DNA from 2 places in the Trinickia sp. genome. Region 2 is predicted to be linked to the other one. Evidence: riboswitches for the same ligand, from Rfam matches in the RefSeq annotation. Region 2 holds a riboswitch; the other holds the start of a gene.
The links. A riboswitch is a leader RNA that binds a small molecule or an ion and turns the genes downstream of it on or off. The one in region 2 is predicted to bind ZMP and ZTP.

Region 1: another riboswitch for ZMP and ZTP. It lies ahead of glyA (serine hydroxymethyltransferase); the one in region 2 lies ahead of ACO1XS_RS17770 (LysE family translocator).

The regions. Positions count from the first base shown of each region.
Region 1 is NZ_JBMRBK010000020.1:72,807-87,707, forward strand. It holds gene ACO1XS_RS03745 (hypothetical protein) at 1-228, shown strand, start outside; gene ACO1XS_RS03750 (type IV pilin protein) at 320-784, opposite strand; gene ACO1XS_RS03755 (pilus assembly PilX family protein) at 785-1,327, opposite strand; gene ACO1XS_RS03760 (PilW family protein) at 1,324-2,127, opposite strand; gene ACO1XS_RS03765 (type IV pilus modification PilV family protein) at 2,157-2,606, opposite strand; gene ACO1XS_RS03770 (GspH/FimT family pseudopilin) at 2,603-3,190, opposite strand; gene nrdR (transcriptional regulator NrdR) at 3,352-3,831, opposite strand; gene glyA (serine hydroxymethyltransferase) at 3,838-5,085, opposite strand; ZMP/ZTP riboswitch at 5,257-5,356, opposite strand; gene ACO1XS_RS03785 (SDR family NAD(P)-dependent oxidoreductase) at 5,659-6,405, shown strand; gene ybgC (tol-pal system-associated acyl-CoA thioesterase) at 6,531-7,001, shown strand; gene tolQ (protein TolQ) at 7,160-7,837, shown strand; gene tolR (protein TolR) at 7,848-8,297, shown strand; gene tolA (cell envelope integrity protein TolA) at 8,294-9,292, shown strand; gene tolB (Tol-Pal system beta propeller repeat protein TolB) at 9,402-10,694, shown strand; gene pal (peptidoglycan-associated lipoprotein Pal) at 10,714-11,217, shown strand; gene ybgF (tol-pal system protein YbgF) at 11,236-11,985, shown strand; tRNA gene ACO1XS_RS03825 (tRNA-Lys) at 12,070-12,145, shown strand; gene ACO1XS_RS03830 (hypothetical protein) at 12,223-12,495, opposite strand; gene ACO1XS_RS03835 (SDR family oxidoreductase) at 13,284-13,547, opposite strand; gene ACO1XS_RS03840 (LysE family transporter) at 13,786-14,418, shown strand; gene ACO1XS_RS03845 (non-ribosomal peptide synthetase) at 14,434-14,901, shown strand, end outside.
Region 2 is NZ_JBMRBK010000063.1:174,053-188,953, forward strand. It holds gene ACO1XS_RS17735 (thiamine pyrophosphate-binding protein) at 1-274, shown strand, start outside; gene ACO1XS_RS17740 (hypothetical protein) at 342-1,754, opposite strand; gene ACO1XS_RS17745 (DUF2784 domain-containing protein) at 2,193-2,576, opposite strand; gene ACO1XS_RS17750 (MFS transporter) at 2,608-4,101, opposite strand; gene iaaH (indoleacetamide hydrolase) at 4,206-5,660, opposite strand; gene ACO1XS_RS17760 (DMT family transporter) at 6,330-7,235, shown strand; gene ACO1XS_RS17765 (phytoene/squalene synthase family protein) at 7,336-8,424, shown strand; ZMP/ZTP riboswitch at 8,433-8,530, shown strand; gene ACO1XS_RS17770 (LysE family translocator) at 8,558-9,190, shown strand; gene ACO1XS_RS17775 (hypothetical protein) at 9,302-10,219, shown strand; gene ACO1XS_RS17780 (DUF899 family protein) at 10,267-11,007, opposite strand; gene ACO1XS_RS17785 (nuclear transport factor 2 family protein) at 11,186-11,581, opposite strand; gene ACO1XS_RS17790 (LysR substrate-binding domain-containing protein) at 11,680-12,648, shown strand; gene ACO1XS_RS17795 (hypothetical protein) at 12,658-13,038, opposite strand; gene ACO1XS_RS17800 (oxidoreductase) at 13,159-14,238, opposite strand; gene ACO1XS_RS17805 (UvrD-helicase domain-containing protein) at 14,514-14,901, shown strand, end outside.

The DNA.
Region 1 (14,901 bases), on a different contig from region 2:
AGCATCAACGCCTCGCTGACCGATTGGTTCACCGGCCACCCGCTGGTGAGCTCGCTCGCGTCGTTGATACTGGCCAAGCCGCTGCGCGCGACGCTGGCCGCCGGCACCAAGCCGCTCATCAAGTGGGGATCGCTCGGCGCGGCCGCATGGGCGGGGTATCGCTTTCTCGCGCAAGCGATTCACCGCGAGCACGCGCGGTCGGCCACGCAGACCGGCGATGCGCCGTAACGCGCTTGCAGCGGTGCGCCGCTGAGCGCTCTTATCTCCGCGAGCTGAGCCGAGCCGGTTCGATTTCCGCGGCTCATGTCCGCGGTTGCCGCTACCGGCGGGCCAGCCAGCAGCCGGGGTCCATGGTGCCGCGCGAGCCAGCTCTCCGGTTCATACGCTCGCCGAGCACATCCAGAATGAATGTCCCGCATGCATCGCCGGCCATCGGGCCGGCATCGACAGGCCGCGCCTCCAGCGCGTAGTATCCGCTCGCGCGGTCGCCATCGACCACATGGAGCCGATAGACCGGCGCGCCGACAGGCGGCGCCTGGTCGAGTCCAGCCGGCAAGACGACCGCCCCGCCCGCATGCGCGTCCGAGCCCGCTTCCAGAAACTGCGCCGCGCGGTAGAGCGCCATCGCAGCATCGGCGCGATGGGCGCGCGCCACATGCTCGCGGTAACTCGGCAGCGCGTAAGCGGCCAACGCAGCGACGATCGCCAGCGCCACCACCAACTCCATCAGAGAGAATGCCGCGGCCCAGCGAGCCGGCGTGCGCGTAGCGTCCCTGGCGTTCAATTACCGTCTCCTCACGATGCGGCGCCAGTGGCGCGATTCCTTACCCGCTTCGCGAACCACGAAGACCTGTGCCCACGCTTGCGCATCCACGCTTGCGCCAAAGCCTCTCGCCGTGACGACATATCCCCGCGCGTGCGGCCGCTCCGCAATGCGCAGCCCTTCGATCAGACACTGAGGCGGCCTGCGACCACCGGGCCAGTTCGGTAGCGGCGAAAATGCAGCGGCATCGGCGAACGGATCGCGCTCTTGCCAACGCATCGCCTCCGCGCGGCTCGGCAGCAGCAGCGGCGCGCGGCCGGCCTCGTGCTCCCGGAGGCAAAGCTCGAGCGCGACATTGGCCGCCTGCATGCTATGCAGCGCATCCTCGAAGTTCGATGCGCGCCGCACACCCATGATGGTCGCGTCGAACGAGGCGATGGCCGCCGCCGATACCATCGACGTCAGCATGAGCGCAACCGGCAACGCCGCCCCGGATGCGTGCCCGGCAAGACGGCAGGCTCGATGGGTCCGTGGCACCAGACCGTATGCCGACGCATTGCTCATCGGCCCGCCTGCTCATGATTCCGTATCGCAACGCGGCGCCGGAATACCTGCCGAGCGAGGCCGTCGAAATAGCGCGTCGCCATCGGGTCGCAATCGACAGGCTGACCGCGTGCGGCCGTCCGCCTCCCGCGGACACGCACACAGATATCCACGGCAGTGACATGCTGCCAATCGTTTGGCGCGACGGCGTCGGCACGAACGGCTCGGGCGGCCCCGCGTATCCAATACCTGAAAGCCAGCCGTTCGACACCCGCAACAGCCGGTTGCCGGGCAAGACCGCCGTTGCCTTCGCAATAAAGCTCGGGGGTGCCGCCATCCCGCGATGTCCCCACGAAAAAGCGATTGGAGACGACGACCGGCTCTCCGGCTCGCCCGATACCCTGCCCCAGGCAATCCGTCGTTTGCCCCGCCTCGGTGGGCCACGTCGCCACGGCATCGTCGACATAGCGGATAACGATGCCGTCGGAGCCGCTCGCATCGCGCTCGCAACGAAGCCCGCCCGCCGTTTCGACCGGATGTCCCGACGTACAGCCGAATAGTCCCGGCGCGATATCTCCCGACAGCGCCGGCAACCCTGGCGGCACAAACCCCGCCATCTGGATCTGCTCGCTCATCAGCAACAGGGATGTCATACCGGCCTCGCGCATCAGCGCCGTATCGGCAGACGCGGCATAAAACTGACGCACCGTATGGTAGAGCGATGCGATCATCGCCACGACGAAGAGCCCCAATGCCGTTGCAACCATCAACTCGATGAGCGTATGCCCGCGGCTGCGCCCTCCCACTGAGCCGCGCCTCATCGATTTCGCCCCGCGCGAAGCGCCCGGCCTCATGGCGTCGCCCCCAGAAACAGAGGCGCTACGCTGCAAGAAAGCTCGGGGGCGGCGAACTCGGGCGGACATCCATCGAAACGTGTCGGGCGCGCTCGCCCAAGCGCGTGCCCACCCGCTTGCGAACTCGCCCAGCGCACCGCGACGAATGCGGCACCGCCACCTGCATCGCGTACGACGATGTCGCCACGCGGCAATGCCTGCATGGCCTGGGCACGCCAGTACTCCATCCCACCCGCCGCCGCGGATCGTTCGCGCAGCGCATCGGCGGCAGAAGCCGCAATCAGCGATGCCACCTCGCGCTGCGCAGAACTCTTTTCGGTACGCACGGCCACGAGCTGGCTCGAGATCGTGCCAACAAGAGACAACGCGGCGATGCCCAGTGCGATCGCAACTTCAAGCAGCGAGCCTCCAGTTTGCCGGCCCGGGATTCGCGGCGAGGCATTCATGCGTGCCGCCCGCACTCGGCGCTCACCCTCGCCCTGCCGCCGGCAGCGATCGAAACGCAGCGCCTCGCGGCTTGCGCAGACGCACCATGACGAGCGCCTGTCGGCGCGATCTCGAAGCTGCGAAACCCGCCGATCACCTGCCCGGCTGGCGGGCGAAACCGGATCGCATGCGCGGCGCCGCGGATCCGCACGCCGGGCGCCGGAACATGCGTGCGCAATACCCGCTGTCCGTAACCGGTTTCAAGCGCGACGACCCAACCCGTCGCCCAATCGACGGGAACACGGTCCCGGCCGAAGTCATATCCGCCGTTATGGACGCATCGTCCATAACCATCAGTGCGGCAAATCACGACCGGCAAACCGATACGAACCGCTTCGCTGCGCGCGTACGACATGCTCGCCAGCAATATGCGCATGCTCGCTTCGACGCGCTGGCGTTGCTGCCAGGTGGCAAACGACGGTATCGCCAGCGTCGCGAGCAACAGCATCACGGCGCAGACGATCAGCGTTTCGACGAATGTGAATCCGCGCGCGTGCCGCGCACGTCGGCGCTCAATGCCTGCCCCGCTTGCACCGAACCGCATTCCCAGCTCCGTTGTCCGTTGTTCGATTCGATCAATCTAGCGGACGTGCACGTACAGCACCATCGTCCGTTCGGCCGAGTGGCGAGCAGGTATCGACGCGCCGACAATGGCGCGTCACGTCAATATGCAAGGGAAGGAAAACGATGAAACGACGAGACCGATCAACGCTTGCGCGACGGTTTGGCGGGAGCGGCGCGACGAAACTCTTCGATGACGTCCTCGAATTCGGATACATCCTCGAAGCGCCGGTAGACCGATGCAAAGCGAACGTAAGCGATGGTATCGAGCTGACGCAGCTCGTTCATCACGAGCTCGCCAAGGCGCTCGCTGCGCACTTCGCGTTCGCCGCTGCCCAGCAATTGATACTCGATGCGGGCAACCGCCGCGTCGATCGCGTCCGCCGCAACGGGGCGCTTTCTAAGCGCCAGTTGCATGCTCGCGACGATCTTGCGGCGATCGAATTCGGTGCGGCTGCCATTCTTTTTCACCACCGCCGGCAACATGAGCTCGACTCGCTCGTACGTCGTGAAACGCTTGTCGCAGGCCGGACACCGGCGGGGGCGCCGAATCGCGGCGCCGTCCTCGGATACGCGCGAATCGACGACCTGGGTATCCTCGTGCCGGCAAAAGGGGCAGCGCATGGTGGCTCAGCGATAAACCGGGAAGCGCTTGGTGAGTTCGGCAACCTGCGCGCGCACGCGCTCGATCGTCCCCGCGTCTTCCGGGTTCTCGAGCACGTCGGCAATCAGATTCCCCACTTGCTCCGCTTCTTGCGCACCGAAGCCACGCGTCGTCATGGCGGGCGAACCGAGGCGGATCCCGCTCGTGACGAACGGCTTTTCCGGATCGTTCGGAATCGCGTTCTTGTTGACGGTGATATGCGCCGCGCCCAGCGCGGCTTCGGCCGCCTTGCCGGTGATGTTCTTCGCGCGCAGGTCGACCAGCATCACGTGGCTTTCCGTACGGCCCGACACGATGCGCAAGCCGCGCTTGACGAGCGTCTCGGCCAGCACGCGCGCATTATCGACCACGCGCTGCTGGTAGGCCTTGAACTCAGGCGAGAGCGCCTCCTTGAATGCGACAGCCTTCGCGGCGATCACATGCATGAGCGGGCCGCCCTGAATGCCGGGGAAGATGGCCGAATTGATCTGCTTCTCGTATTCGGCCTTCATCAGGATCACGCCGCCGCGCGGGCCGCGCAGGCTCTTGTGGGTCGTCGTCGTGACGAAATCGGCATGGGGAACCGGATTGGGATACACACCGGCGGCGATGAGCCCCGCATAGTGCGCCATATCCACCATCAAATACGCGCCGACCGATTTCGCGATCTTCGCGAGGCGCTCGAAGTCGATCTTCAGCGCGAACGCCGATGCGCCCGCAACGATCAGCTTCGGCTTGTGCTCCTCGGCAAGCTTGGCCGCGGCGTCGTAGTCGATGTCTTCCGCCTCGTTCAAGCCGTAGCTGACCACATTGAACCATTTGCCGGACATGTTGACCGGCGAGCCATGCGTCAGGTGACCGCCTTCGGCGAGGCTCATGCCCATGATCGTATCGCCCGGCTTGAGCATCGCGAAAAAGACACCCTGATTCGCCTGCGAGCCGGAGTTCGGCTGCACGTTCGCGGCCTCGGCGCCGAAGATCGCCTTCACGCGCTCGATGGCCAGCCGCTCGACGATGTCGACGTATTCGCAGCCACCGTAATAGCGCTTGCCCGGATAGCCTTCGGCGTATTTGTTGGTGAGCTGCGAGCCCTGGGCGGCCATCACGGCCGGGCTCGTGTAGTTTTCCGATGCGATCAGTTCGATGTGTTCTTCCTGACGGCGGTTTTCCTGTTCGATCGCTTGCCAGATCTCGGGATCGATGGCGGCAATGGTGCTTTGGGCTCTGTCAAACATACGGATTCCGTTGAAGGTTTACAGGTTGGCCGAAATGCGCGGAATGCATACGAACGTACGCTTGCACTGGATGGCGGAGGGGCCGGCACTGGCGTGGCGGAAAATTCGAATGATCGAAGCTCCGTTGCACCCGCGGGGCAACCGCCGCTGCGCAAGCGAACGCGCGCGGTTTTCGGCTGCCCAGGCGAACGGCAAAACGGCACCTTGCGCTTCACGGTGGGTCGCTCCACCTTGACCCCGGAGGGTGCTATCGCCAGTTACGCAAGGGTTGAGCGCGTTAGTGTACTGGCAGCGCAACCAATAGGCAATTGGCCGGCCACAGTGCCAGCACGGCCGCATCGCGGCGGGCTTGCGCGTACCGCTTACCGCGCCAACCCGCCCGCGAAAGGTACCCGGAGCCCTCGGCGCGCGCCCGCCACTCCACCGAAAGCATTTCGAAAGAATTGGAAGCCTTCATACCGCGACCGGGATACGGCGGGTATCATCGGCCCGTTCCGTTTTTCGCCTTCGGTAGTTCTTGCTTATGCCGGCAAGGCCATGAGGCCTGCCGGGTTCGACCAGCCAGGAGCAGCAATGATCGTTTTAGTCACGGGCGCATCCGCCGGCTTCGGCGCCGCCATCGCTCGCAGTTTCGTCAATGGCGGCCACCGCGTGATCGCCACCGCTCGCCGCCTCGATCGCCTGGAGGCGCTCGCCGAGGAGCTTGGACCGGCACTTTTGCCGCTCGAGCTCGACGTGTGCGACCGCGCCGCCGTACAAGCGTTGCCGGGGCGGCTGCCCGAGGCGTTCGCGTCCGTGGACGTGCTCGTCAACAATGCGGGGCTCGCCCTTGGACTGGAACCCGCACAGCGGGCCGATCTCGACGATTGGTCCCGGATGATCGAGACGAACTGCACCGGCCTCGCCGCCGTCACGCATGCTCTGCTGCCAGGAATGGTCGAGCGCAATCGCGGCCATATATTCAACCTCGGCTCGACGGCGGGCAGCTACCCGTATTCGGGCGGCAACGTCTACGGGGCAACGAAGGCTTTCGTGCACCAGTTCAGCCTGAATCTGCGCGCCGACCTCTCGGGTACGGCCGTACGCGTCACCTGCGTGGAGCCGGGGCTCTGCGGCGGCACGGAGTTTTCGAACGTGCGTTTCAAGGGAGACGACACCAAGGCAGCCGGCCTCTACCGCGGTGTAACGCCGCTTTCGCCGCAAGACATCGCCGATTCGATCTACTGGATCGCCACGCTGCCCGCCCACATGAACGTCAATACGATCGAGCTGATGCCGGTGGCGCAATCGTTCGCGGGCTTGTCGATCCATCGTGGCTGAAACCGCTCGGCAACGCCCGCGCTCCGAGCGCGTAGGCATGGCCGGACGACCGTATCCGGTGCCCTGCGTCCCGCGCTCGACATGTAATTTCGAGATGGTCGTACGGGTTCCGGTAAAATGCGCCCATGAATATGCCTAGCAGTCGCCCAGCAACGGGCCGCGGCTTTTTATGGCCGCTGCGCGTGTATTACGAAGATACGGATGCGGGCGGCATCGTCTTTTACGCGAACTACCTTAAGTTCTTCGAGCGCGCGAGAACCGAATGGCTCCGCGCGTGCGGCATCGAACAAGGCCGCCTCGACCGGGAGATCGGGATCGTCTTCGTCGTACGCGGCACGGCGCTCGACTATCGAGCGCCCGCGCGTCTGGACGATCTGCTGACGATCGAGAGCCACATCGAGCGGCTTGGTCGCGCGAGTGTCGATTTCGTGCAACACGCGTGGTGCGACGATCGCCTGCTTGCCACCGGCGAGATTCGCGTCGCCTGCGTCGAGCGCGCCACGTTCAAACCCGCGCCCATTCCACCCGACGTGCTCGCAGCGCTGCGGCGAGGCCCCGGCGTCGTGCACGCCGGAATGTCAACGGCCGATGCATGAACACCGTTGAGAGTTCGTCAGTGGCCTTGTATTGTCCGCATCGTTACCCATTGGAGCCCGGCTGCGCGTGCCGCCGAGCTTTCAGGTTGCCGACTGGGACCGCTTCGGCGGCTTACCGCCCGTGACGGCCGCCCTTCGGATGCAAAAGCAAAATATCTATGAACAACGCACAAGATCTGTCGATTATTTCTCTTGTCCTCAACGCGAGCGTCCTCGCGCAGGCCGTCATGGGGCTCTTGCTGCTGCTGTCCCTGATGTCCTGGACGTTTATCTTCCGCAAGTGGTTTGCCATTCGGCGCGCCCGCGCGCAAACTGAACAGTTCGAACGCGACTTCTGGTCGGGCGGCGATCTGCAAGCGCTCTATCAGAGCGCGGCAAACAACCGCCATACGATCGGCGCGCTCGAGAGAATTTTCGAATCGGGCATGCGTGAATTCTTGAAAGGCAAGGAAAAGCGCCTGAACGATCCCGGCGCAATCCTGGATGGCGCGAGGCGTGCCATGCGCGCAGCGTTTCAGCGTGAAATGGACGCACTCGAAGCCAATCTCGCGTTCTTGGCATCGGTCGGCTCGGTGAGCCCATATATCGGCTTGTTCGGTACCGTATGGGGGATCATGAACGCCTTCCGCGGTCTCGCGAACGTGCAACAGGCAACGCTCGCAAACGTCGCGCCGGGGATCGCCGAGGCGCTGACGGCGACGGCGATCGGCCTTTTCGCCGCTATCCCGGCCGTGGTGGCATACAACCGTTACGCGCACGACATCGATCGCCTCGCGATCCGCTTCGAAACGTTCATCGAAGAATTCTCGAATATCTTGCAGCGCCAGGCGCATTAAGGAGCACGCGATGGCCGGCTCGACCAATCGTTCGTCCATGCGCGGCAGCCGCTCCCGCCGCGCGATGTCTGACATCAACGTCGTCCCTTACATCGACGTGATGCTCGTGCTGCTCGTGATCTTCATGGTCACGGCGCCGCTCGTCGCACCGTCGATCGTCAATCTGCCCACGGTGGGCGGTGCCGCACCGCAACAACAAACACCGCCCGTCGTGGTGAATATCGGCGCGGACGGCAAGATGAGCGTTCGTTACAAGGACGACGCGGGCGCGACGCAACAGGAACAGATGACCCGTGCGGAGCTGACCGGCTTCGTGACCGAGCGCGAAACCTCGCACCCCGATCAGCCGGTGGTCATTGCCGCTGACAAGACGGTCAAGTACGAAGCCGTGATGCAGGTCATGTCGGATTTGAAGGCGCGCGGCGTCAAGCGCGTTGGGCTGCTCGTTAAATCGCAATGAAACCCGGCAAGTCGGATTCTTTCCCCCCGCAACCGCCCCGCGAACGCGGGACGACGCGCGCGTTCACGCTCGCGCTCTTGATGCACGTGTTGCTCGGGTTGTTCCTCTATCACGGCATTCATTGGCAAAACAGCACGCCTGCGGGGGCTGAAGCCGAGTTGTGGACCGATATTCCGCAGCAGCAGACGCCGCCCCCGCCGGCCCCGCCCGTGCGTGTAGCGCCGCCTGCTCCGCCGGTCCCGGACGAGCAGGCCGACATCGCGCTGCAGCAGAAAAAACGCCAGCAGCAGGAAGCCGCCGCGCGAGCGGCGTTGCTCGAGCAGCAGGAACGTCAGCGGCAACTCGCCGAGCAAGAGGCACAGGCGAAACGGCAGCGCGAGCTCCAGCAGCAGGCCGAGCTGGCCGCGCAAAAGGCCGCGGCCGACAAACTCAAAAAGCAGCAGGCAGAGAAGCTTCGCCAGCAGCAATTGGCCGAGCAGCAAAAGCAGGAGCAACAAAAGCAACAGAAGGAAGAGGAACTCAAGCAGCAGCAGCTCGACGCGCAAAAGAAGGCGGAGGCCGAGAAAGCGGCGAAGGCCAAGGCCCTGGCGCAGCAGCAGGCGAAACAAAAACAGCAGCTCGACCAGGAGCGCCGCGCGCGGCTCGCGCAGTTGCAAGGCCTCGCCGGTGAAAGCTCGAGCGGCAACGGGCTCGCCAAGGGCGGCACCGGAACGGGCTCGGGCGGCACAGCCGCCTCGCCCGGATACGCGGACAAAGTGCGCAGGCGCGTGGCGCCGAACGTTCATTGGCCGCCGGACAACTCGCTCGAAACCCTGATCGCCGTGCGTTGCGCGCCGACGGGCACCCTGCTGTCGGCAACGATCCAGCACAGCAGCGGCAACCCGGCATTCGACGACGCCGCACTGCGTGCGGTACGGGAGTCCGATCCAATGCCGCTCGATACCAATGGGCAGGCGCCGGCGAGCTTTTCCATCAAGGTAAGGCCACCGCAATAACGAACGCCGCGGGGTGGCAAAGTCGGTGCGATGGACCGGAAGCGGGAACGAAAGATGCACTCGACGGTCTCTTTGCAGTTGTGACAACTTGTTTTTTGGGATTTCTCGCATGAGTTTGATGACGAAGCTAGGCTTGAAGACATGGGTGGCGTCGTGCCTGATCGCTGCATGTGGTGCCGCGAACGCGGAGCTGACCGTCGTCGTGACGGGCACCGGTTCGGCGCAACTTCCGATCGCAACGGCGAATTTCGCGAATGAAACCAGCGCACCGCAGCAGATCAGCGCGATCGTGCGCGAGGATCTGAAACGCAGCGGCAAGTTCACGAATATCGATGCGGGCAGCGCCCCCGTCTCCGAGACCGATTCGGTCGATCTTGGCGGTTGGAAGGCAAAAGGCGCCGATGCGTTCGTCGCGGGCAGCGTGACGCGCGCCGCGAACGGCACGTATGAAGTGCGTTTCAAGCTGTACGACACGGCCAAGCAGCAAAACCTCGGCGGCCTGTCGCTGACCACCCCGGAAAGCGGTCTGCGCATGACTGCGCACAAGATCGCCGATTACATCTATCAGAAGCTGCTCGGCACGCGCGGCGTCTTTGCGACGCGGCTTTCCTATGTCGTCAAGAGCGGCAACCGCTACTTGTTGCAGGTCTCGGATTCCGACGGTCAAGACGTGCATGTCGCGCTGTCGAGCCCTGAACCGATCATCTCGCCGGCGTGGTCGCCTGACGGCACGAAGGTGGCCTACGTATCGTTCGAAAAGCGCAAGCCGATCGTGTATGTCCACGATTTGCCGACGGGCAGGCGCGTCATCATCTCGGACCAGAAGGGCAACAACAGTGCGCCCGCGTGGTCGCCGGACGGCCGCACGCTGGCGGTCGCGCTCTCGCGAACCGGCAACACGCAGATCTTCGCAGTCAACGCGGACGGCAGCGGCTTGCGGCGCCTTTCGCAGAGCGGCTCGATCGATACCGAACCGGCCTACTCGCCCGATGGGCAATGGATCTACTTCACGAGCGACCGAGGCGGCCAGCCGCAGATCTACCGGATGCCCGCGCAAGGCGAGCAAGCGGGCGCGGCGCAGCGCGTGACTTTTACGGGTAGTTACAACACAAGCCCGCGTGTGAGTCCGGACGGCAAGCAACTCGCGTATATTTCGCGCGTCGGCGGTGCATTCAAGCTCTACGTGCAGGATTTGCAAAGCGGCGTGGCAACGGCGCTTACCGATACGACACATGACGAATCGCCGAGCTTCGCGGCGAACGGTCAGTACATCCTTTACGCCACTCAGGTGAACGGCCGTGGCGTGCTGGCCGCAGTTTCGACGGACGGTCGGACGCGGCAAATCCTGTCCGTTCCGGGCGGCAGCGTACGCGAGCCGTCCTGGGGTCCGTTTATGCAATGACACACAAGGAGAGTAAGAAATGATGTCGAAACTTCGTATGGTGTTTGCAGCGTTGCTCGTGGGCGCGTTGGCAGCCTGCCATTCGGGTGTGAAGCTCAATGACAAGGGAGCCAATGGCACGGTCGGTCAACAGCCGAATCCGAACGCAGTGGCGCCCGTCACCGTCGACGAGCTCAACAATCCGAACAGCCCGCTCGCCAAACGTAGCGTGTACTTCGACTTCGACAGCTATTCGGTCAAGGACGAATATCAATCGCTGCTGCAGGCCCATGCGCAATACATGAAGAGCCACCCGGACCGCCACATTCTGATTCAGGGCAACACTGACGAGCGCGGCACGAGCGAATACAACCTCGCGCTGGGTCAAAAGCGTGCCGAAGCCGTGCGCAGCGCGCTGCGCACGCTCGGCGTGCCCGATTCGCAAATGGAAGCCGTGAGCCTGGGCAAGGAAAAGCCCTTGGCTAGCGGTCATGACGAGGCGTCGTGGGCGCAAAACCGCCGCGCGGACATCCTCTATCAATAACCGTAACAGGCGACGTATATGAAGCACCGTTTTTCCTGGCTGCGCGGCGTCGCAGCCGTCGGCATGGCTGCCTCGGCGCTTGTCGCGCTGCCTGCTCACGCCGGCATATTCGACGACGACCAGGCTCGTCAGGCGATTCTCGACTTGCGCAGCAAGACCGATAATCTCTCGAGCCAGTTGTCGGCGGCCCAGCGGGCGCTCCTCGACCAGTCCAATCGCATCGATCAGCTCAATCAGCAGGTCGCGACGTTGCGCGGGCAAAACGAGGACATGGCCAACCAGCTGACCACCCTGCAAAAGCAGCAAAAGGATTACTACACCGATCTCGACGGTCGGCTCAAGAAGTTCGAGCCGCAGCAGCAGACTGTCGATGGTGTGCAGGGCACGGTGGAGCCGGGCGAAACGGATGCTTTCAACAAGGCGTCGCAAGAATTCCGGGCGGGCGACTTCAAGACGGCCGCGGCATCGTTTCGCGATTTCATCGCGAAGTACCCGCAAAGCCCCTATCAGCCGACGGCGCAGTACTGGCTCGGCAATGCGCTTTATGCGCAGCGGGACTACAAAGGTTCGACCGCGGTCTGGCAAAACATCGTCAAGAACTACCCGCAGCATCCGCGCGCGCCCGAGGCGTTGCTGGCAATCGCGAACAATCAGCTGGAACAAGGTCAGAAGGCGCAGGCCCGAAAGACGTTGCAGCAGATCGTGTCGCAGTATGCCGGCTCGGAAGTCGCGCAATCGGCGCAGACCAAGCTGGGGCAGATCAAGTAAGGAGGCGGGTCGGGCGGCACGGCAAGACGGCGCGAGCCCAAGCTTGACGATCCGCCCTCCCCCCTCTATAATTTTTCGTCTTTCGGGTCGTTAGCTCAGCTGGTAGAGCAGCGGACTTTTAATCCGTTGGTCACTGGTTCGAATCCAGTACGGCCTACCAAGAAAATCAAAGGGCTGCGCGTTGCGCGGCCCTTTCCGCATCTGAGCCATCGGCAACCGCCAAACGTCCGGCCCCGGCTACTGACTCGAACGGCGAGCGATTCGCCACACGACCGAGCCTCCCCATACGATCAACGCGGCGACAACGAAGCTGGCAACCAACAAAACGCCAGCAACGACATCCTCGTGGCCCTCGACTCCCACCGCGCCGAACATGCGAAACAGCGGATCGAGTACAGCGTAGCCCCGTTCACTGTGTAGCCACCCGGGGATAGCACCGATTCGCGTTAGAGCGAGAAACACCGGCAGCGTTAGCACGACGGCCAGCAGCGCGCTCAGCAATCGCCTCATCGCACCTCCACCGTTCCTTAGTACTTGATGTTCGTGCCCGGAATCACGTTCGTCTCTTGCGCCAGGAGGAATTGGCGCAGCTTGCGTTAAGCGCAAAAACGCAACTGGCTGGCATGACGCGGCCCTCTTTTGTCTTATGAATTATAGGGGACGGCGCCGACTGCGCTCCGAGTCCGACCCAGTCTGTCGTCAGGGACGGCGAGTAAGCACGGCAGCCTCCCACCAGCGTTTTCGCAGCGGCTGCCCCTGCTTCGCAGCTGCGGGGTAAGGGAATCACGAAGAATGTGACGATGCGCCTACCGAAACATCAGCGAGGGTATCGATCATGTCCATGTCCACTCCTCCGGTTGGAGGTCCGCCGCCCGCCAGCGACAACGGCAATGTCGACAACGCGGAGCAGACCAGCGACGCCAAGGAAGGCGAACCTACTGCAGCCCCAGAAGCATCCGGCACGGTAGGCGGTCTTCCCAAGCGCAGCCCGTTCGCCTCGGGCGCCCAGCATGCACACACGCGCCAATTCAATTCCACGGCTCCAAGTTTGGAACCCACCTCGACGGCCGTACCGCGCACAGATCGCCCGCCACTGAGCCGGCCAGCACCGCGAGATCTACGCGCGGCCTTCGGGCGCAAACCACCGGAATCACCGGCCGACGAGGCGACGACACCCGACCCGACGGAAACGTAGGCACCGAAGCAAACAGATGCGGTAACAACGAACCGCAGCGTTGGCATACAGGCCCCGCTCCCGTTAGCGCCCAATTCAACCGGGGCCAAACCGCGCCTACCGCCTACCGCCGTCGGCCCGCAGCCATGAGCTGCTTGCCCATCATCCCCTGCGAATCGTCGGAAACGACAAACACCGCAACGCCACGGATATCGTCAGGCCGGCCGGTACGTCCCAGCGGCGTCCGGCTGGCCGCGTGAGCCTCCCTATCCGATCGACGACACCCGCTCCGGGTGCCTTCGTCACGACAACGCCCGAAAGAGCCGAATTGGCCAGCACGCAAAATTGCGGATCGACCATTCGAAGCTGCATGTTTAAAAAAATTCACCGACAACGAAAGTGTTTGATTTTCGCTTCATTGCATTCCGCCATTGATAGCATTGTCGTCTGAGTTGCCGGACCACTCGGACAAGTCCGCGAACTGGCTTTTGCGATCCGAACAGAGGCCAGCGTCAGAAACTCCTTTCCATAAGCGTTGAAACGCGCGCGCACGCCCCCGCGACGGTTCGTCACGCATGTGGCGTTCGACGGCATCAGCGCTCGCCTATTTCTCGAAAACTGCCACCATGAAAATCGATACCTGGATTACCTGTTTTCTCGCCTCCTGGATCTTCTCGCTATCCCCGGGTTCGGGTTCCGTGTTTTCAATGACCAACGGACTGAATTATGGATTCAAGCGTGGATACTTCGGCGTCGTCGGTCTGGTACTCGGCCTCTGGTCGGTATTTTTCGCGGTAGTGGTTGGACTCGGTGCGGTGATTCAGGCCTCGCCGATAACGTTTAATATCATCAAGTGGGCTGGCGTAGCCTACCTCTTTCACCTCGGATTCGGCCAGTGGCGCGCCAAGGGCGCGCCGATCCATGTTTCGCGCTCCGACACGGCCAAGATCGGCGTCCTCAAGCTCATCGGCAAAGGCATCGCACTGAACTCGGTGAACCCGAAGGGTTACCTCTTCATGCTGGCGGTCATTCCGCAGTTCATCGACTCGAACGCCCCGCTGACATCGCAGTACATCGCTATCGCCCTGACCTTCGCGTTCACCGACCTCGTGGTGATGGCCGGCTATACGGGCCTTGCCTCGAAAGCACTCGTCTATCTGAAAACAGAGAAGCACATCGCAATGCTGAACAAGACCTTCGGTTCGTTGTTCATGCTGGCGGCGATCGTGCTGGCGACGTTCCAGCGCGTCGTCCACTGAGCCATGAACCAGTCCATGAACCGTGATCCCGGTCAGCATACGTCCGACCTGTCAGGAGGGCCTGCGGTGCACGAACTGGTACGCCGGAGCTGCGCACGATACGCCGATCGGGTCGCCATCGAGGAACTCGGGCAGGCCGTCCGTTACGCCGAGCTGGCGCAACGGATCGAAGCGATGCGCTTGCGCTTGGCTCAGATCGTCGCGCCCGGCAGCGTCGTCGCCGTCGTGGGTCATCGGAGCGTCGAGACCATCGTGGCGGCTTTAGCCGTCTGGTCGCTTGGCTGCGTGCTGATGAACGTGGACGACGGCTTGCCGGAGGAACGCCAACACCTGATGTTCCGCAGCGTCCCGCCTGCCGCAACGCTGCGCTGCGGCGCGACGACGCAAGTCGAACTGGCCCAGGCGTCACCGGCCCGCTTCGCGCCCGTCGACATCGACCACGCCTACATCGCGTTCACCTCGGGATCGACCGGGCGCCCCAAG
Region 2 (14,901 bases):
CGGCACCATCCGTATGCATCAGGAGCGCCACTATCCTGACCGGCCGCATGGCACGGCGCTGACCAACCCAGACTTCGCTGCCTATGCGCGTTCGTTCGGCGCGCATGGCGAGACGGTCGTCAAGACGGTCGAATTTTTGCCCGCGCTCGAGCGTTCGATCGCCAGCGGCTTGCCGGCGTTGATCGAAATCCGCGTGCCGAAGGAGGTCAGCACGCCGTCCGCCACGCTCGAACAGATTCGGGAACAGGGGCGCAAGGCGCGCGCCGGAGCATGATGCCCCGGTTCGCGCGGGCCGTCGCCGTCCGCGCTGCGCCGCGCGGGGCATCCGGTTCAGACGTCAGTCAATGGCCACGGTAGATTTCGGTATGCGACTCCGACACCTCGGTGGTCCGCGCCGGCTTGAGCCGCTCGCGGGGCTCGATCTCGGATAGCACCGTGTGCCAGGTCTGCTTGGCCATCGCCAATGGCGACGATGCTGCTCCATGTTCTTCAGTACGCTCGGCCGTGCGCTCCGTTGCGCGTCGAACGGCCCGGGTCGATACCGCCGAGGCCAAGTGCTGTTTGGGCGTATGGTTCTTCGCCACTCGCTTCGCCGGTGTCTGCGCCTGCGACTGTGCCTGCGCGGCTTGGCCATGATCCGCGCTGGACGCCGCTGCTGCCGAGGCCGCCGGAGTCCGCTTCACCGCACCCGACCAGACTTCATTCGATTGCCCCGCGGGCGGTGCGTGGGAGCCGCTCGTATCGGTAGGCGATGCGGTCTCCTTGCAGTCCGCACTATCGCCGCCTGCCGCGCAGCCGGGGCGCAGACGAGGATGCGCTTCGTCACCACGCTCGGCTGGCGCCGGGATGACTGCCGGCGTGGCGAGCGGGGCGGGTGCCGCGGATGTCAGGGATGCCGGCGATGGCCCTGCCGGCACGGGCGACGTCTCGGCGTCCGGTGCGACCCGCTGTTCGGCGATACGGGGCGCCTGTGCGGCGGAGGCCGGGCTGGGCGGCAGTGTCCGAGCTTGCGCTTGTGTAGCGGGGGCCTCGGCCGTCCCGGCGGTCGGCCGCGTAGCCGGTGCGACTGTTGCGTGCAACGGGTCGGAGGCGGCCGGCTGTGTCGAGGCGAGCGCTTCCGATTGCGGTGTCGACGGCGCGGGACTTGCCGGAGGGCGTACCGGTGCTGCGACTTGAGCGGACAGCCGATGAGCCGAGACCGATGGCTGCGGCGCAGCCTTTTTCGCGAGCGTGGGCGATACCGGCTTGCGCGGCGCAGCCGCAGCGCTTGCCGCGGCGCGCTTCGCATCGGGCATCGCCGCGGTCCTGTTTGCCGGTTCGCCGCCTGGCGCAACGGCCGCAGGGCGGTTATGCGCAGGCGGGCCGCCGATGGTGCGTTGGGCGTCGGCGGCATTCTCGTGGCGTACGGTATCGAGTTGTTGTCGAAGCAAATCGACGAGCGCCGCCGAAGAGAGCGCCTGCAGAGCCGAGCGTGACGCGGCGTGCGTTGCGGGGGCGTCCTGTTGAGGGGGGGGGCGGTCTGCCTGCGGCCGGTCTTCCTGCGTTTCCTGGGTGCCGCGCGAGGGCGGGTCCGCCGGGGTCGGCCAAAGCATTTGAGCGTTATCGTGCTCGTCGATGGCCACGACAGCGCCAAAGATGGCCGCGAAGCCGAACAGTATCCATGCCACGCTCGCCGACACTCCCCAGCGCCGCGCCCCGTTCGAATCGCCCGAGGTGAGGCGGTGCGGCAGCGCGGCAAGCAGGCGCCGGCGCATCGGTGCGGTGGTGCCGAGCGCGGGGCGCGCGGGTGGCGCCGGCGACGCCGGAGGAGCCGGAGGAGCCGGACGCGTGGCCTTTCGCACGCGCGTTTGCCGCAAGACGGGCTGCCCGCAACGCGGGCAGTGCAGGGCGTCGGAGCCCACGGCTGCGCCGCATCTGACGCAAGGCGCCGGAGCGGCCGACTGTGAGGTGGCTTCCGTCTGCATAAGCTTTCGATGGCGGCGCGCCCGCGCGAACGCGCATGTTTGCTGAGATTGCCGATGTACCGGCGAGCGAACGCGGGGCTCGCATGGGGCGCGGCGGTTCGCCTTCTGTCACTTTAGTCAGAACTATGGGCTCGCCTCAGTGCGAGATCAATTGCCAATGGCCGGCGGATGTTCGCTGTTTAACATTCGACTGAATCTTGTCGACTATTGCAGCCCGGCAGGCATGCGTTATGAACGCGGCCGCGGCGGAACGAATCGCCACGTCAGCAGCACGATGAACGCGAAACCGGCATAGACCACGGTGAAAAACCAGCCGGGGAGATCGTAATAAAGAAGCCTCCCGACCCAGTAGGCGATGAAGCCTTGCGAACTCGGGCCGCTCTCGCGCAGCCACGCCTCCAGCGTGGTCAGCGGGCACGGCACGCCGAGGAGGGCGAGCGCTGCGACGATGCCGATCGATGCGAGGTGAACGAAGCGAAAGCGCGGTTCGCGCACCCAGCGCCAATGGCGTGCGGCACCGCACCAGATCGCCGCGAAGCCGCCCACGATGAAGAGCACGACGCACGCGTGCACGATCAAAACCGTATCGGCGAGCACTGTAGTCATGGACATGTTTGGCGCACGGACCGCAACGCGCCCGGTTTCAGCGACGCCGGTGCGCGCTTCCCGACATCAGTGCAGCAATAACGATGCAAGCGGCGAAGAGCGTTGCCACGACGGCGATGCTATCGCGATAAGCCTGCGCGTGGCGTGCTGCATTCGCCCCCTCGGCCGCGACGGAGAAGAACAGGCCGCCGATCGCCGTCGCGCCGAAGGCCGAGCCGATTTGCAGCATCGATGTGACGATGCTGCCCGCGAGCCCCGCTTTGCCCGGCGGAATTTCGCCGATGACGATGCGCACCACGTTCGGCAGCACCAGACCGTGCCCGGCGCCCGCAACGACCAGGCCCGCGTAAAACAGGCCGCCCGGCACGACCCGCAGCGAGGCGGCCGCTGTCGCGGCGAACCCGAGCGCAAGCGCCGCGAAGCCGGCAGTGAGGACATGATTGCCGATGCGGCGCACGATGGCGGGTGAGCACAGCGGACCGAGAATCGAGCCTGCGCCGAACGGAAAGACCGCCGCGCCGGCGGCGAGCGCGGACCATCCCAGGCCCGACTGCAGATAGATGCCGTAGGTGAGGAAAAAGGCGCTATCGCAATAGAAGCAGAACGCCAGCACGAGCCCGACGGAAAACACAGGATTGCCGAACAAAGCGAGCTCGACGAGCGGGTCGCGCCCGGCGCGATGCGCGCGATACTCCGCCAGCACGAAAGCGGCGAGCGCCGGCACGCTGGCGGCGAGCATCGTCCACGCCCAGAGCGGCCAGCCCGCTTCGCGTCCCTGAGTCAGCGGATAAATGACGAGGGCGAAGAACGCCGATAGCAGCGTGAGACCCAGCCAATCGTTGCCCTCCGTGCGTGCGGCACGGCTTTCGGGAACGAAGCGCCATGCGCCTGCCAGTGCGAGCACGCCTACCGGAAGATTGATGAGAAAGATCGATTGCCATCCGAGCCCGAACGGGTGCAGCGTGACGAGCAGTCCGCCACCGATCTGTCCGGCGACCGATGCGAAGCCATAGACGAAGCCATAGAGACTCATGACCGCCGTCTGCTGCTCTTTCGGAAAGGCGCTGCGGATGGTCGCGAGGATTTGCGGCACGAGCATGGCCGCCGAGGCGCCCTGCATGATGCGCGCCGAGACGAGAAACGCGCCGCTCGGTGCCAGGGCGCATAACAGCGAAGCAACGAGAAAACCTGTCATGCCGCCCATGAAGAGGCGTTTGCGGCCGAAGCGATCGCCAAGCCGCCCACCTGTGACGAGCAGCACCGCAAAGGCGGAGGTGTAGGCCGAGACGATCAATTGAAGCTCGGCACTGCTTGCGCCCAGGCCGCTGCGAATAGCGGGCAATGCAAGATTGACGATGAAGTAATCGAGCGGCGAGAGAAACGCGCCCGTCAGCAGCACGACCAACGCAGCGGCGCTCGATCGCGTGCCATAGGCCGTGTCGCCACGGGAATCGATTTGGGCGGCTGCCTCCTTTCCTGCCGAAGGTGGCGTCGAACGAGTCGTCGTGCGAAGGGAGTCGGATCTGATCATGGTACGAGGCCTCAAAAAAGAGGCGAACGCTCGCATCGAAGGACACATGAGACGCGTTGCGCGCGTTCGCCGTTCGCCATTCGTCGCTTGTCGCGCCGCTCGAGTCAAAAGGGGGGTGGCAGCGCGCCCAGCACCGATTCGAATGCAATGCCGATGGCGAGCAGCCTGCGATCGCTACCGAGCGGACCGTCGATCTCGATGCCGACAGGCAGGCCCGACGGTGTCAGGCCTGCGGGAATCGACAGACCGGGAATGCCGGCGATGCTCGCCGGATCGGTATGGCGCAAGTAGGCGGCCATTTCGTCGATGGGCTCGCCGTTGCCGATCGTGACGACGGCGGAGCCTTCGATGTCGTCGATGTCGACTGCGGGTAGCGGCGTAGTCGGAAAGAGCAGCGCATCGAGGCCCGCCGTATCGAATATCGATGCGTAGCGTCGTTGCAGCTCGGGGCGCAAGACTTGAATCGCATGCGGGTACGCCTCGGCGTAGGTGCCGGCAAGCGTCGCCTCATAGATGCGCCTGACATCGGGGCTCGCAATGCGCTCGGCCAACGCGCCGAGCGTTCGCACCGGGGCGCCGTTTGCGGCGAGCCACGCGGGCACATCGTCGCCGAGCTCGGCAAACGCGATGGGCAGGCTGATGCGCTCGCAAATCGACATGATTTCTGTCAGCTCGACATCGACCAACGTCACACCAGCTTTTTCGAGGCGCTCGCGCGCCGCATGGGCAATCGCTTCGACTGCACTGTCGAGTTGCCGCCAGCAATCGCGCGGCAGGCCGATACGCAAACGCGTGAGCTCGATTGCGGGCAGCGCGGTATCGCCGGTCGCGATGCCGTCGATGAAGGCGAGGTCCGCTGCGGTGCGCGCCATCGGGCCGACCGTATCGCGCGTATGGCTGATCGGCACGACATCGTGTTCGTTGCGGTAGCGACGCTCGGCCCCGCCGTTTCCGACCGAGGGCCGCAAGCCGGCTGTACCGGTGAGTGCCGCGGGAATGCGCGTCGAGCCGCCTGTGTCCGTCCCTAGCCCGGCGGGCACGATGCGCGCGGCGAGCGCCGCGGCCGTGCCGCCGGATGAGCCGCCGGGTATCTTCGAGCGATCGTAGGGGTTGCGAACCGGCCCGGCGTGCGCAGCGAGGTTCGTGCTCGTGATGCCGACAGCCAGCTCGTGCATATTCGCTTTTCCGAGCACGATGGCGCCGGCCTCGACGAGCCGTGTCACGGTCGGCGCGGTGGTGGGTGCGACAAAACCTGCGAGCGCCGGTGTGCCGGCGCAAGTCCGCGTGCCCTTGACGTTGATGTTGGCTTTGACGGCAATCGGCAAGCCGGCGAGCGGGTAGCGCGCGCGCTCGTTGCCGGTGAGGGCGTCGATTCGCGAAGCAGCCGCAATGGCGCTTTCCGTTTCGAGGGTGATGAACGCGTGAAGCGAGCTGTAAGTGTCGGCACGCGCGAGCAGTGCCGTTACATAGTCGACGGCTTTCAGCCGCCCCGATCGTATCGCTTGGACAGCTTGCCGTGCGTCCAATGCCCAGGGTTGCGCGATGGTCGATGAGGTCATGCGGTATCTCCTGATTCGGCGGGTGCTTATTTATGAATGAATGGTCAATAAATAGCGGCGTTGCAGCCGGCCGCGATGTGCATCGAGCGCGAAAAGCTGAATAACGTGTCAGCCAGTAATAGTAGCGGCCCCGAGCTTTGCCTGCGTCGCCGCCGATCACGCGTCGATACCTTGCTTGATATTATGACTATTCAGTCAATATATCAACCGGTGTATCGGACGGCTGCTCAGGTCCCCGCAAACCGACGCCGGTGCTCCGATTGCACGCCCGGGCCGTTGCGAGTAGTCTTCAAACCTGCGTCATTCATTCAACGGCAGCCCCACAACCCGTTTTCCTCATGAAAAGTGCAGCGCGTTCGCGTTTCGCCGTTGGCGGCATCGAGACATCGCTCGATGCTGCGCGCCGCTGCTGTCTCATTGCGTTTCCTCCTCCTGTCGCCTCGCCGCCCCCGTTCGGGCGGGTCGTCGCAGCGCTTGCACCGCCACACACGGCGGTGCTCGGCTAAGCGCCGACACTTCGTTTTCTCCTGCAGACCGGCCGTTCGGCCCGCGTAGCTGCGCCAAAGGGCGCACATGCGGGTGCGCGAGTACGCGCGTGCGGATGCGTGCGCGTGTCCGTCGACGTGTGCCGGTCTGCCAGTTCAACGAATTCGACTGGCAGGTGAACTCATGGCTTGGTTCAAAACCGCTTTGGCGGCCTATGGTGCGACTGCGCTTTTTATTCTGCTGTGGAGCAGTGGCGCCATTTTTGCGGAAATCGGGGTGACGCATGCGAGCGCCTCGACGTTTCTGACGATGCGCTTTGCGCTTGCGACGATCATGCTTGCGCTCATCGGTGCATGGCGGCATCGTTGGTTGCCGGCGCGCGGCACGCGCGTCCATGTCGCCGCCACCGGCGCGCTGATGATGGGCGGCTATTCGATCTGCTACTTCCTTTCGCTCGAGCGAGGACTGACGCCCGGGCTATTGGCGGCCATTCTCGGCGCACAGCCGATTGCCACGCTCGTTGTCACCGAGCGACGTTTTTCGGCGATGCGGATGGCCGGTCTTTTCATGGCGATGCTGGGCCTTGCGTCGATCGTGTTTCGCGGCGCATCGGCGTTGAATCCTTCGACGACCGAAGGACTCGCGCTCGCCCTCGCCGCACTTGCGAGCATTACGGCGGGGGCGATCATGCAAAAGCGCATCGTGCAGGAACCGATGGACGTGCTGCCCTTGCAGAACTTCGTAGGCTTGCTGCTTTCGCTGCCTCTCGGGGTTGCCGAATGGAACGGGTTACGGCTGGACGCACCGCTCGCCGTCTCCGTACTCTGGCTCGGGATTGTCATCTCGGTGCTTGCCCAATTGCTGTTCTATCGGCTCGTGCGCCGCGGCAATCTGGTCAATGTGACCAGCCTTTTCTATCTCGTGCCCGTCATTACGGCGCTGATGGACTACCTGTGCTTCGGCCACGCGCTGCAGCCGAGAGACGTCATCGGAATGATCTTGATTCTCACCGGGCTGGCCCTGACGCTTCGCAACAAGGAGAAGGTGCACAGCGCGCCTCGCGAGATGACGCGTGAGCCGCGCGGCTAGTGTCTCGTGGGTTGAACCGGTTCAGCGCAAGCGGGCGGAATCGGGTGGCCGGATACAATGCGGCAGCGTTGCATCGATCCGAATACATCCGATTCCCTCTATGTCCGAATCCGTCCGGGCCTTTTTACTCGGTCCGCTATTGAAGAGCGTTTCACGCTCGTTTTACCTGACGCTGCGCATTTTGCCCGCCGGTATGCGCGACCCCATTGCGCTCGCCTATCTGCTCGCGCGCGCGGCCGATACGATCGCGGATACATCGCTGATCGACCCGGCGCAGCGGCTCGAGCTCTTGCTTGCATTGCGTGCCAGCGTGAATGGCGCGCCGCCCGACGATGGCTCGCTCGTGCGTCGCCTCAGGGATGACGTGGCGAGCCAGCAAGGGCATGCCGACGAAAAATTGCTGCTCGAATCGCTCGGTGGCGCATTCGACGCCTTGACGCAGTTGGATACGGCAGACCGGGACGCGGTGCGCGAGATCGTGACTACGCTGACGATGGGCATGGAGTTCGATCTGCGCACCTTCCCTGACGAACGTTCGGGCCAGCTCGGCGCGCTCGCGACGCTCGACGATCTGGACCGCTACACCTATCTCGTGGCGGGCTGCGTCGGCGAATTCTGGACCAAAATGACCTACTCGCATCTACCCGGCACGCTCAAAGAGGCGGCCGCGACGATGATCGAGCACGGCGTCCGATTCGGCAAGGCGTTGCAGATGACGAACGTGCTGCGCGATTGCGCGAAGGATGTGCGTATCGGGCGCTGCTACCTGCCTGAGCGGATGCTCGAGCGTTTCGCATTGACGCCGCAAGACTTGCTCGCCCCCGATGCCTCGTCGCGCGCCCGGCCGCTCCTGTTCGAACTGGTCGGCAAGACGCTCGAACTGTACCGCGATGCGCTGGCCTATACGTTCGCGATTCCTGCGCGCTCGGTCCGTTTGCGTCTGGCCTGCATCTGGCCGATTCTGATCGGCCTCGAGACGCTTGCGCTGCTTGTCGACAACGACCGATGGCTCGATCCGGCATGCGTCTCGAAGATCGGCCGTTCGCGCGTGTACGGCATCGTTGCGAAATCGAGCATGGTCGTCATGTCGACACGGACCTTGAACGCTTGGGCGGAACGGCTCATCGGCACGATCGAAGCGCGCATCGGTGGCCGTGTTGGCGGGCAAGCGAGTACCGCTCGATCGTGAAATAATCGCCGAGTCCGCGCGACTGGCGCCTGGAGATGGACCACCATCGGGAAACGCGGACAGTGCCCGTGAAGCGGGTGCATTGCCGCGCGCCTGGGCGTCGTCCTTCTTTCCTTCTCCGAGGAGTGATGCAATGCCCACGTCCAGTTCGTTGCTCGCTTTTGGCCTCGTCGCGCTCGGCATGGCGCTGACGCCCGGCCCGAATATGGTCTATATCGTCTCCCGTTCCATCTGTCAGGGCAGCGCCGCCGGCCTGGTCTCACTGGGCGGCGTCGCACTTGGCTTCGTCTTGTATATGGTTGCCACGGCATGCGGCATTACGGCCTTGCTGATCGCGGTGCCGCTTGCCTACGATCTGCTGCGCTTCGGCGGCGCGCTTTATCTGGGCTACCTTGCATGGCAGGCGCTCAAGCCGGGCGGCCGCTCGCCGTTCCAAGTCCGCGATCTGCCGGCCGATAGTCCGCGCAAGCTCTTCGTCATGGGCTTTTTGACCAACATGCTCAATCCGAAGATTGCGGTGCTCTACCTGTCGTTGCTGCCGCAATTCATCGATCCGCAACACGGCCACTTCCTCGCGCAGTCGCTCGCGCTTGGCTCCCTCCAGATCGTGGCGAGCCTGACTGTCAACTCGGTCGTCGCTCTATCTGCTGGCACCATTGCTCGCTTTTTGGCCGGAAGGCCCCTCTGGCTCGTCGCTCAGCGGTGGCTCATGGGCACGGTACTGGCGGGGCTCGCGGTCAGAATGGCGACGGAAGCGCGGCGCTGAAGGGGGAATCGCTCGAAAATGCGTTTCATGGCATGCCGCTTCGGACGGCGGCTGTAGCGCACGCTGTGTCACCCTAGACTTCGACCGTACTCGTTTTGAATGGTGAGCGATATGGTTGAAGGTCCTGGGAAAATAGGCGGCGGGCTGCCGGAGCCGATCGATGGTGAAGGCGGCGAGGGCGCTGACAAAGCGGGGGGCGATGCCGCGCAGCCTCCGCATGCTGCCAAGCCGAGAGGGTCTATCGATCCGCGCCTTAGCGGCTTACCGGGTGCGGCAGCAAGCGCTTCGACACCGCCGGCATCGTCGTCCGAGGACCCGGGCGACGAGTTTAGGGCCGACTTGGCCTCGTTCCTCGACCGAGCGGGCAAAATCACCACTTTGCGAGTGCTGAACAACGATTGGCTACCGGATCGGCTACGGATCGCATACGAGCAAAGCGAGCAAGTCGACGCGCGTGCCCGCGGCGTCCGCAATCTGGCTGAGGTGAAAGCGGTACTGGCGCTAGAGGGAGTGGGAGGACCACCGCCGCTACCTGAGGTTAACCTTCGCAACGTGATGCCACGCGTGACCGGCGGTCGAGAGATCCCGGGACGCGAGCGCCCGAAACCGCTTTCCACTTTAGCGATGCGAATATCGGCGGACGAGTTTCCCGCTGACGAGCGCTTCCAAGCATCGATGCTCGTTCTGAACGCTATCGGCGCAGTGGAATTCAAGCCTCACCGCGTTGAGCCATTAGCCGAAATGGCCGAAGCGACGTCATCGGTGGAGGATGATGCCGAGCGAACCGATGTATATCGAGCGGTGTTGCGGGCGGCCCAAGGGCTCTGGGAGGAGCATAAGGCAGCGCCCGAGAGCAAGAGCGAGATCGGCTCGGGCGAATACGTCCACATCCTCGCGAGTCTTTCGCTGAATTCCCATGCCATTCGCGTCGAACGGGAGGCCACGCTCGCCGCATTGCGGCATGCGGTCGAAGATGAAGAGCTGACTCCGGAGCAGCGCACGACAGCCTCGAGCGGCCTTGACGATTAAGACGTGCCGGGCTGCCGGTTCGCGCCGGGAACCACCCGGTATCACGTTCAACGAAGCGTCGCCTGATTCGCATCCGGATAATCGAGCTTCGGATACCAGTCGGTGCCGCGCCCGCCCGGCGTCAGATCGAGAATGGTCCAAAGCGGCATCAGATCGGGCGCGCCGCGCGGATCTTGCCCGGGATCGGCCGTCTCGGGCCCCATTTCACCCGCATAGAAGTGATGAACCGTGCCGTTGCGGCGAACGAACACATTGATCGCGGGATTGTCGCCCGTTTCCGGGTCTTCATGTGCGTAGTCGAGATTGAAGGTATTCTCGCCGGACGAGAATAGCCGCAGGTAGCGCCAACCTCTTTCCTTCTTGAATGCGATGAGCCGGTCTATCGGCGATCGCGCGACGACGGTCAACGCGACTCGCTGCTCGATGTCGCGCGCCTCGCCGTCGAGCGCGCTCAGAAATGAGGTACACATCGGACACGGACGCTCGCGCCGTGGGCCGAACATCCAGTTATAGATGACGAGCGTATCGTGCTTGCCGAACATGTCGGACAGCGTTGTCGAGCCGTGCTCGCCTTGAAAGCGATAGTCCTGCGGCACGGCGCCGCCGAGCGGCAACGCGCGGCGCATCGCCGCGACGCGCTCGATCTGGCGCCGCAATTCGATTTCCTGTTCGAGCAGTGCATTGCGGGCTTTGCGGTATGCCTCGCTTTCGCCGGGAAAGCGGTACTTCGATTGAGCAAGGAGTGTGGCGGGCTTCAATGCGGGTGTGGATGTGTCTGCTTGATTCATGGAGCGTCTCCTCAGGAGTGCCGAACGAACGGGGGCGGAGCGCCGGTATCGATGACTCGCCTCGGCATCGGCTCCCCCCTTTTCGACGACGAACGAGCCTCGCCAGAATCGACACATCGCCATGAGTTTTCCGTGTTTGCATTTTTCGCGCCCGCTCGTCACACGAGGCTGGTGGCGCTTACGAAAAGCTGCCGCCGAGCGATGCGCGAATCGGATAAGTGTCGTAGATGATCAGCAGCCGCGCGATGCGACCCGCCTCGTCGAACTCGAATACATCGACACATTCAAAGCGCACGGTCGGCCCGTCCTTGAGCGCCCATTCATAGACGAAATATCCCGTGGCACGTGCGGCGCCCGTCGTGCTGACGCAGACATCGATCGGCGTAATGCTGCTTTGCCCCGACGCCGCCGACAGTTTCTCGAAAAACGGGCGAGGCGACACCCAGCCCAGCAAGGGCGAATACACCTGCGCATCAGACGCGAAGAGCGCGCAAATCGCCGCCGCATCGCCGCGTTCGAGTTGGCTCAGGTACTCGCGTATCCGGCTGGTATAAAGTGATTGCGCGGATGTCATTGCGAATTCCTCCATTCATCCGTTATCAAATACCGCACGCGCGATCTCTATGTGGCTACACGTGGGGCGGCTTCGGGACAGACGATATCGACGCCCAGATGAACCAACAATCGAAAAATTCGCAAACGGGCCATGAGCCGCTTGCATACCCGCTCGCCGAACTGACGCGTCCGTTTCCGACGCTCGCGGGCCTGCAGGTTTTCGTCGCCGTGGCGAGCCTCGGCAGCCTCACGAAAGCCGCGGTTCATCTGTGCCGCACGCAAGGCGCCGTGAGCCGGCAAGTCCAGCAGGTCGAGGCGCACTATGGATGTGCACTGTTCGTTCGCCATGCAGGGGGGCTGACGCTGACGCGCGAAGGCGAGCGCTTGCTCGAAGTCGCGTTGCGCGTGCTCACTGAACTGAGCGATTACGCGCGCACGCGAATCGACGAGATCTCGATCGTGACGTTGAGATTGCCGTCGACTTTTGCCGTGCGGTGGCTCTTGCCGCGCATGGCACAGCTCGAGCGTGCGATGCCTGGCGTTGAACTGCGCATCGCCACGTCATCGGACGACCGCCCGGATTTCGCTCGACAGGATATCGATGCGATGGTCGTGCGGGGCAGGGGCCCATGGAGTGGCATGGAGGCGGTCCAGCTTTTTCCCGAGTCGCTGACGCCGATGTGTGCTCCCGCGATCGCCGCATCGATTCGCTCCGTTGACGACCTGAGACGAACGGTGCTCCTGCATGCCGGGCCGAGTCGCGCGGAGTGGCGTTGTTGGCTCGATGCGATCGGCGGCGCGGGTATCGATGTCACGAAGGGGCCTGTGTTGGATACGCTCGAACTCGCGCTGGCTGCGGCAGCCGACGGCCACGGTGTGGCCATCGGCGATCCGCGCATGGCCCGCGAACGGCTGCGCGAAGGCGTGCTCGTTGCACCGTTCGAGGAAGTCGCGCTGAACGGCGCGTCGTATTTTCTCGTCTACCCGTCGCAAAGCGGCGAGCAGCGGAAGATACGAACGCTCGCCGCCGCGCTGACTACCCTCGCGCGCAACGAAGACGGCCAAGGTTCGATCGCTCAGGCGTGAGCGATGGCGTCATTCGCCGATTGCGCGCGCCGTACCGTCCAGTTCGTGATTGAGCACGCGCTGCTCTTCATCGGACAGGCCGCCGCCGTGCTGCGCGGCCATATCGCGCGCTTCCTGGCGAATGACGTCAAGACGATGGTGCAGGGCGTTGCCTTGGGGAGGTGGGTAATAGCCTCCGTTCACGTGCCAGTCGATGCGGCGGCCGAGATTGTCGATGCGGCTGTTGACCTGACCGAAGCGCTCCAGCGCGACCTCGCGCGGGTTCGGGCGCAGCACCGGTGCGGGTGCCGGTACAACGACCTGGCGCGGCGGCGGTGGCTGATTGACGACGCAGGCGCTCAGCGACGCGATCAATGCGCTGCAAGCGAGCGCGCGAACCATTGTTTTCATCGTTTCGTTATCCCTTGTGATTTGCACGGCAGGGAGCGCCGCGGTCGACGTTCCCCTCCGGGGGATAAACGCGCCAGATGCCCAATGCGATGACAACGATCGGCGCGGTGCCGCGGCGGGTCAAGCCCCCATGCGCTCGAATCGCAGGCGTCGCCCTTCGCGCGCGCTGCGCTCGGCGAGCTCGATGATCGTCATGACATCGACTGCATCTTGCGGCGAGACCGGGAATGGCTCGCCATCGCGAATGGACGCGGCCAGCGCCCGATAGAACTCGGGGTATGCACCGGTGAGCGTCGGCCATTGCCGCTCGATTTCACGCTCGCCTTCGAGCACGCGAAGCGTGGCGGGCGGATTGTCCGCGCCGAAGCCCGCGTCGCCGGGGCGAAGACCCGCTTTCAATTGGTCTTCCTGTGTATCGAGACCGTACTTCACATAGCTGCCGAGCGTGCCGTGAATGGCGAACCGGGGCGGCTCGATCGCGCAAAGCGCGCTCGCATGCAGGACCGCTTCCTTGTCCGGATAGCTGAGCAGCAGATGCACGTAATCGGCTGCGCCCGCGCCATCGCGATGCACCTTGACCGTGGCATAAACCGTTTCAGGCGGCCCGAACAGCACGAGCGCCTGATCGATCAGATGCGGACCGAGATCGAAGAGCAGGCCGCCGCCGCGCGACGCCTGCTCGCGCCAGCGCTCGCGCACCTGCGGGCGAAACCGGTCGAAATGCGATTCATAGTGCGCGACGCGGCCCAGCGTGCCCTTCGCCAATAGCTGACGCACGGTAAGGAAATCGCCGTCCCAGCGGCGATTATGGAAAGGCGCAAAGACGAGATTGCGCTCGTGCGCGAGGCGGGCGAGCGTGACCGCCTCCGCGGCGCTCAGCGTCACGGGTTTATCGACGACCACATGCTTGCCCGCGCGAAGGACCTTCGCCGCCATATCGAAGTGCGTATCGTTGGGCGTGGCGATGACGACACATTCGATGTCGTCGAGTGCGAGCAGCGCGTCCAGGTCCGGGACGGCCCGCGCTTTCGGATAGTCGGCGAGCGCCTTTGCGGGCTGGCTCGTGGCGATGGCGGCGAGGCAGGCGTAAGGTTCGTTCGGTCGCTGCGCGGGCGCGCCGCAGTGTTCGATGACCGGCGCGTGAAACGTCGCGCCGGCGAAGCCGTATCCCATCAAGCCGATCTTTACGGATGTCGTCATCGTAGGGGACCTCTGATTTGTCGTGGATGCCCGTGCTCGTGCGCGTCGCACGCATCGCAACAGGCGGCATGCGGCGCATGGAATTCGGGACGATGAAGCGTGCATTGTGGCACGCGTTGCCCGCCGCTTTGCAAGTGCCCATGCGCAAGCGTCTTGGGGCCAAAGCGATCGTGTGCTGCTCGTGTTAACATCGCGCACTCGCCCTCGATGGCATCGTCCGGAGCGCACGCGTGTGCGCCTTCGCGCGAGCCGCCAAACTGTAAGATCCACCAGAAATGTCCGCAGGATTGAATCCCGCCCAAAGCGAGGCGGTCCGCTATCTCGACGGCCCGTGTCTCGTGCTTGCCGGCGCCGGTAGCGGGAAGACCCGCGTCATCACGCAAAAGATCGCGCACCTGATCGAGGCGAAGGGCTTCGAGCCGCGCCATATCGCCGCCGTCACCTTCACGAACAAGGCGGCCGCGGAGATGCGCGAGCGCGTCGGCAAGCTGCTCGAAGGCAAGACGCTCACGGCGCCGGGCAAGGAAGGGCGCAAGGTGCCCGTGAACCAGTTGACCGTTTGCACGTTTCATTCGCTCGGCGTGCAGATCCTGCGGCAGGAAGCCGAGCATCTCGGCCTGAAGCCGCAGTTCTCGATCATGGATGCGGACGATTGTTTCGCGA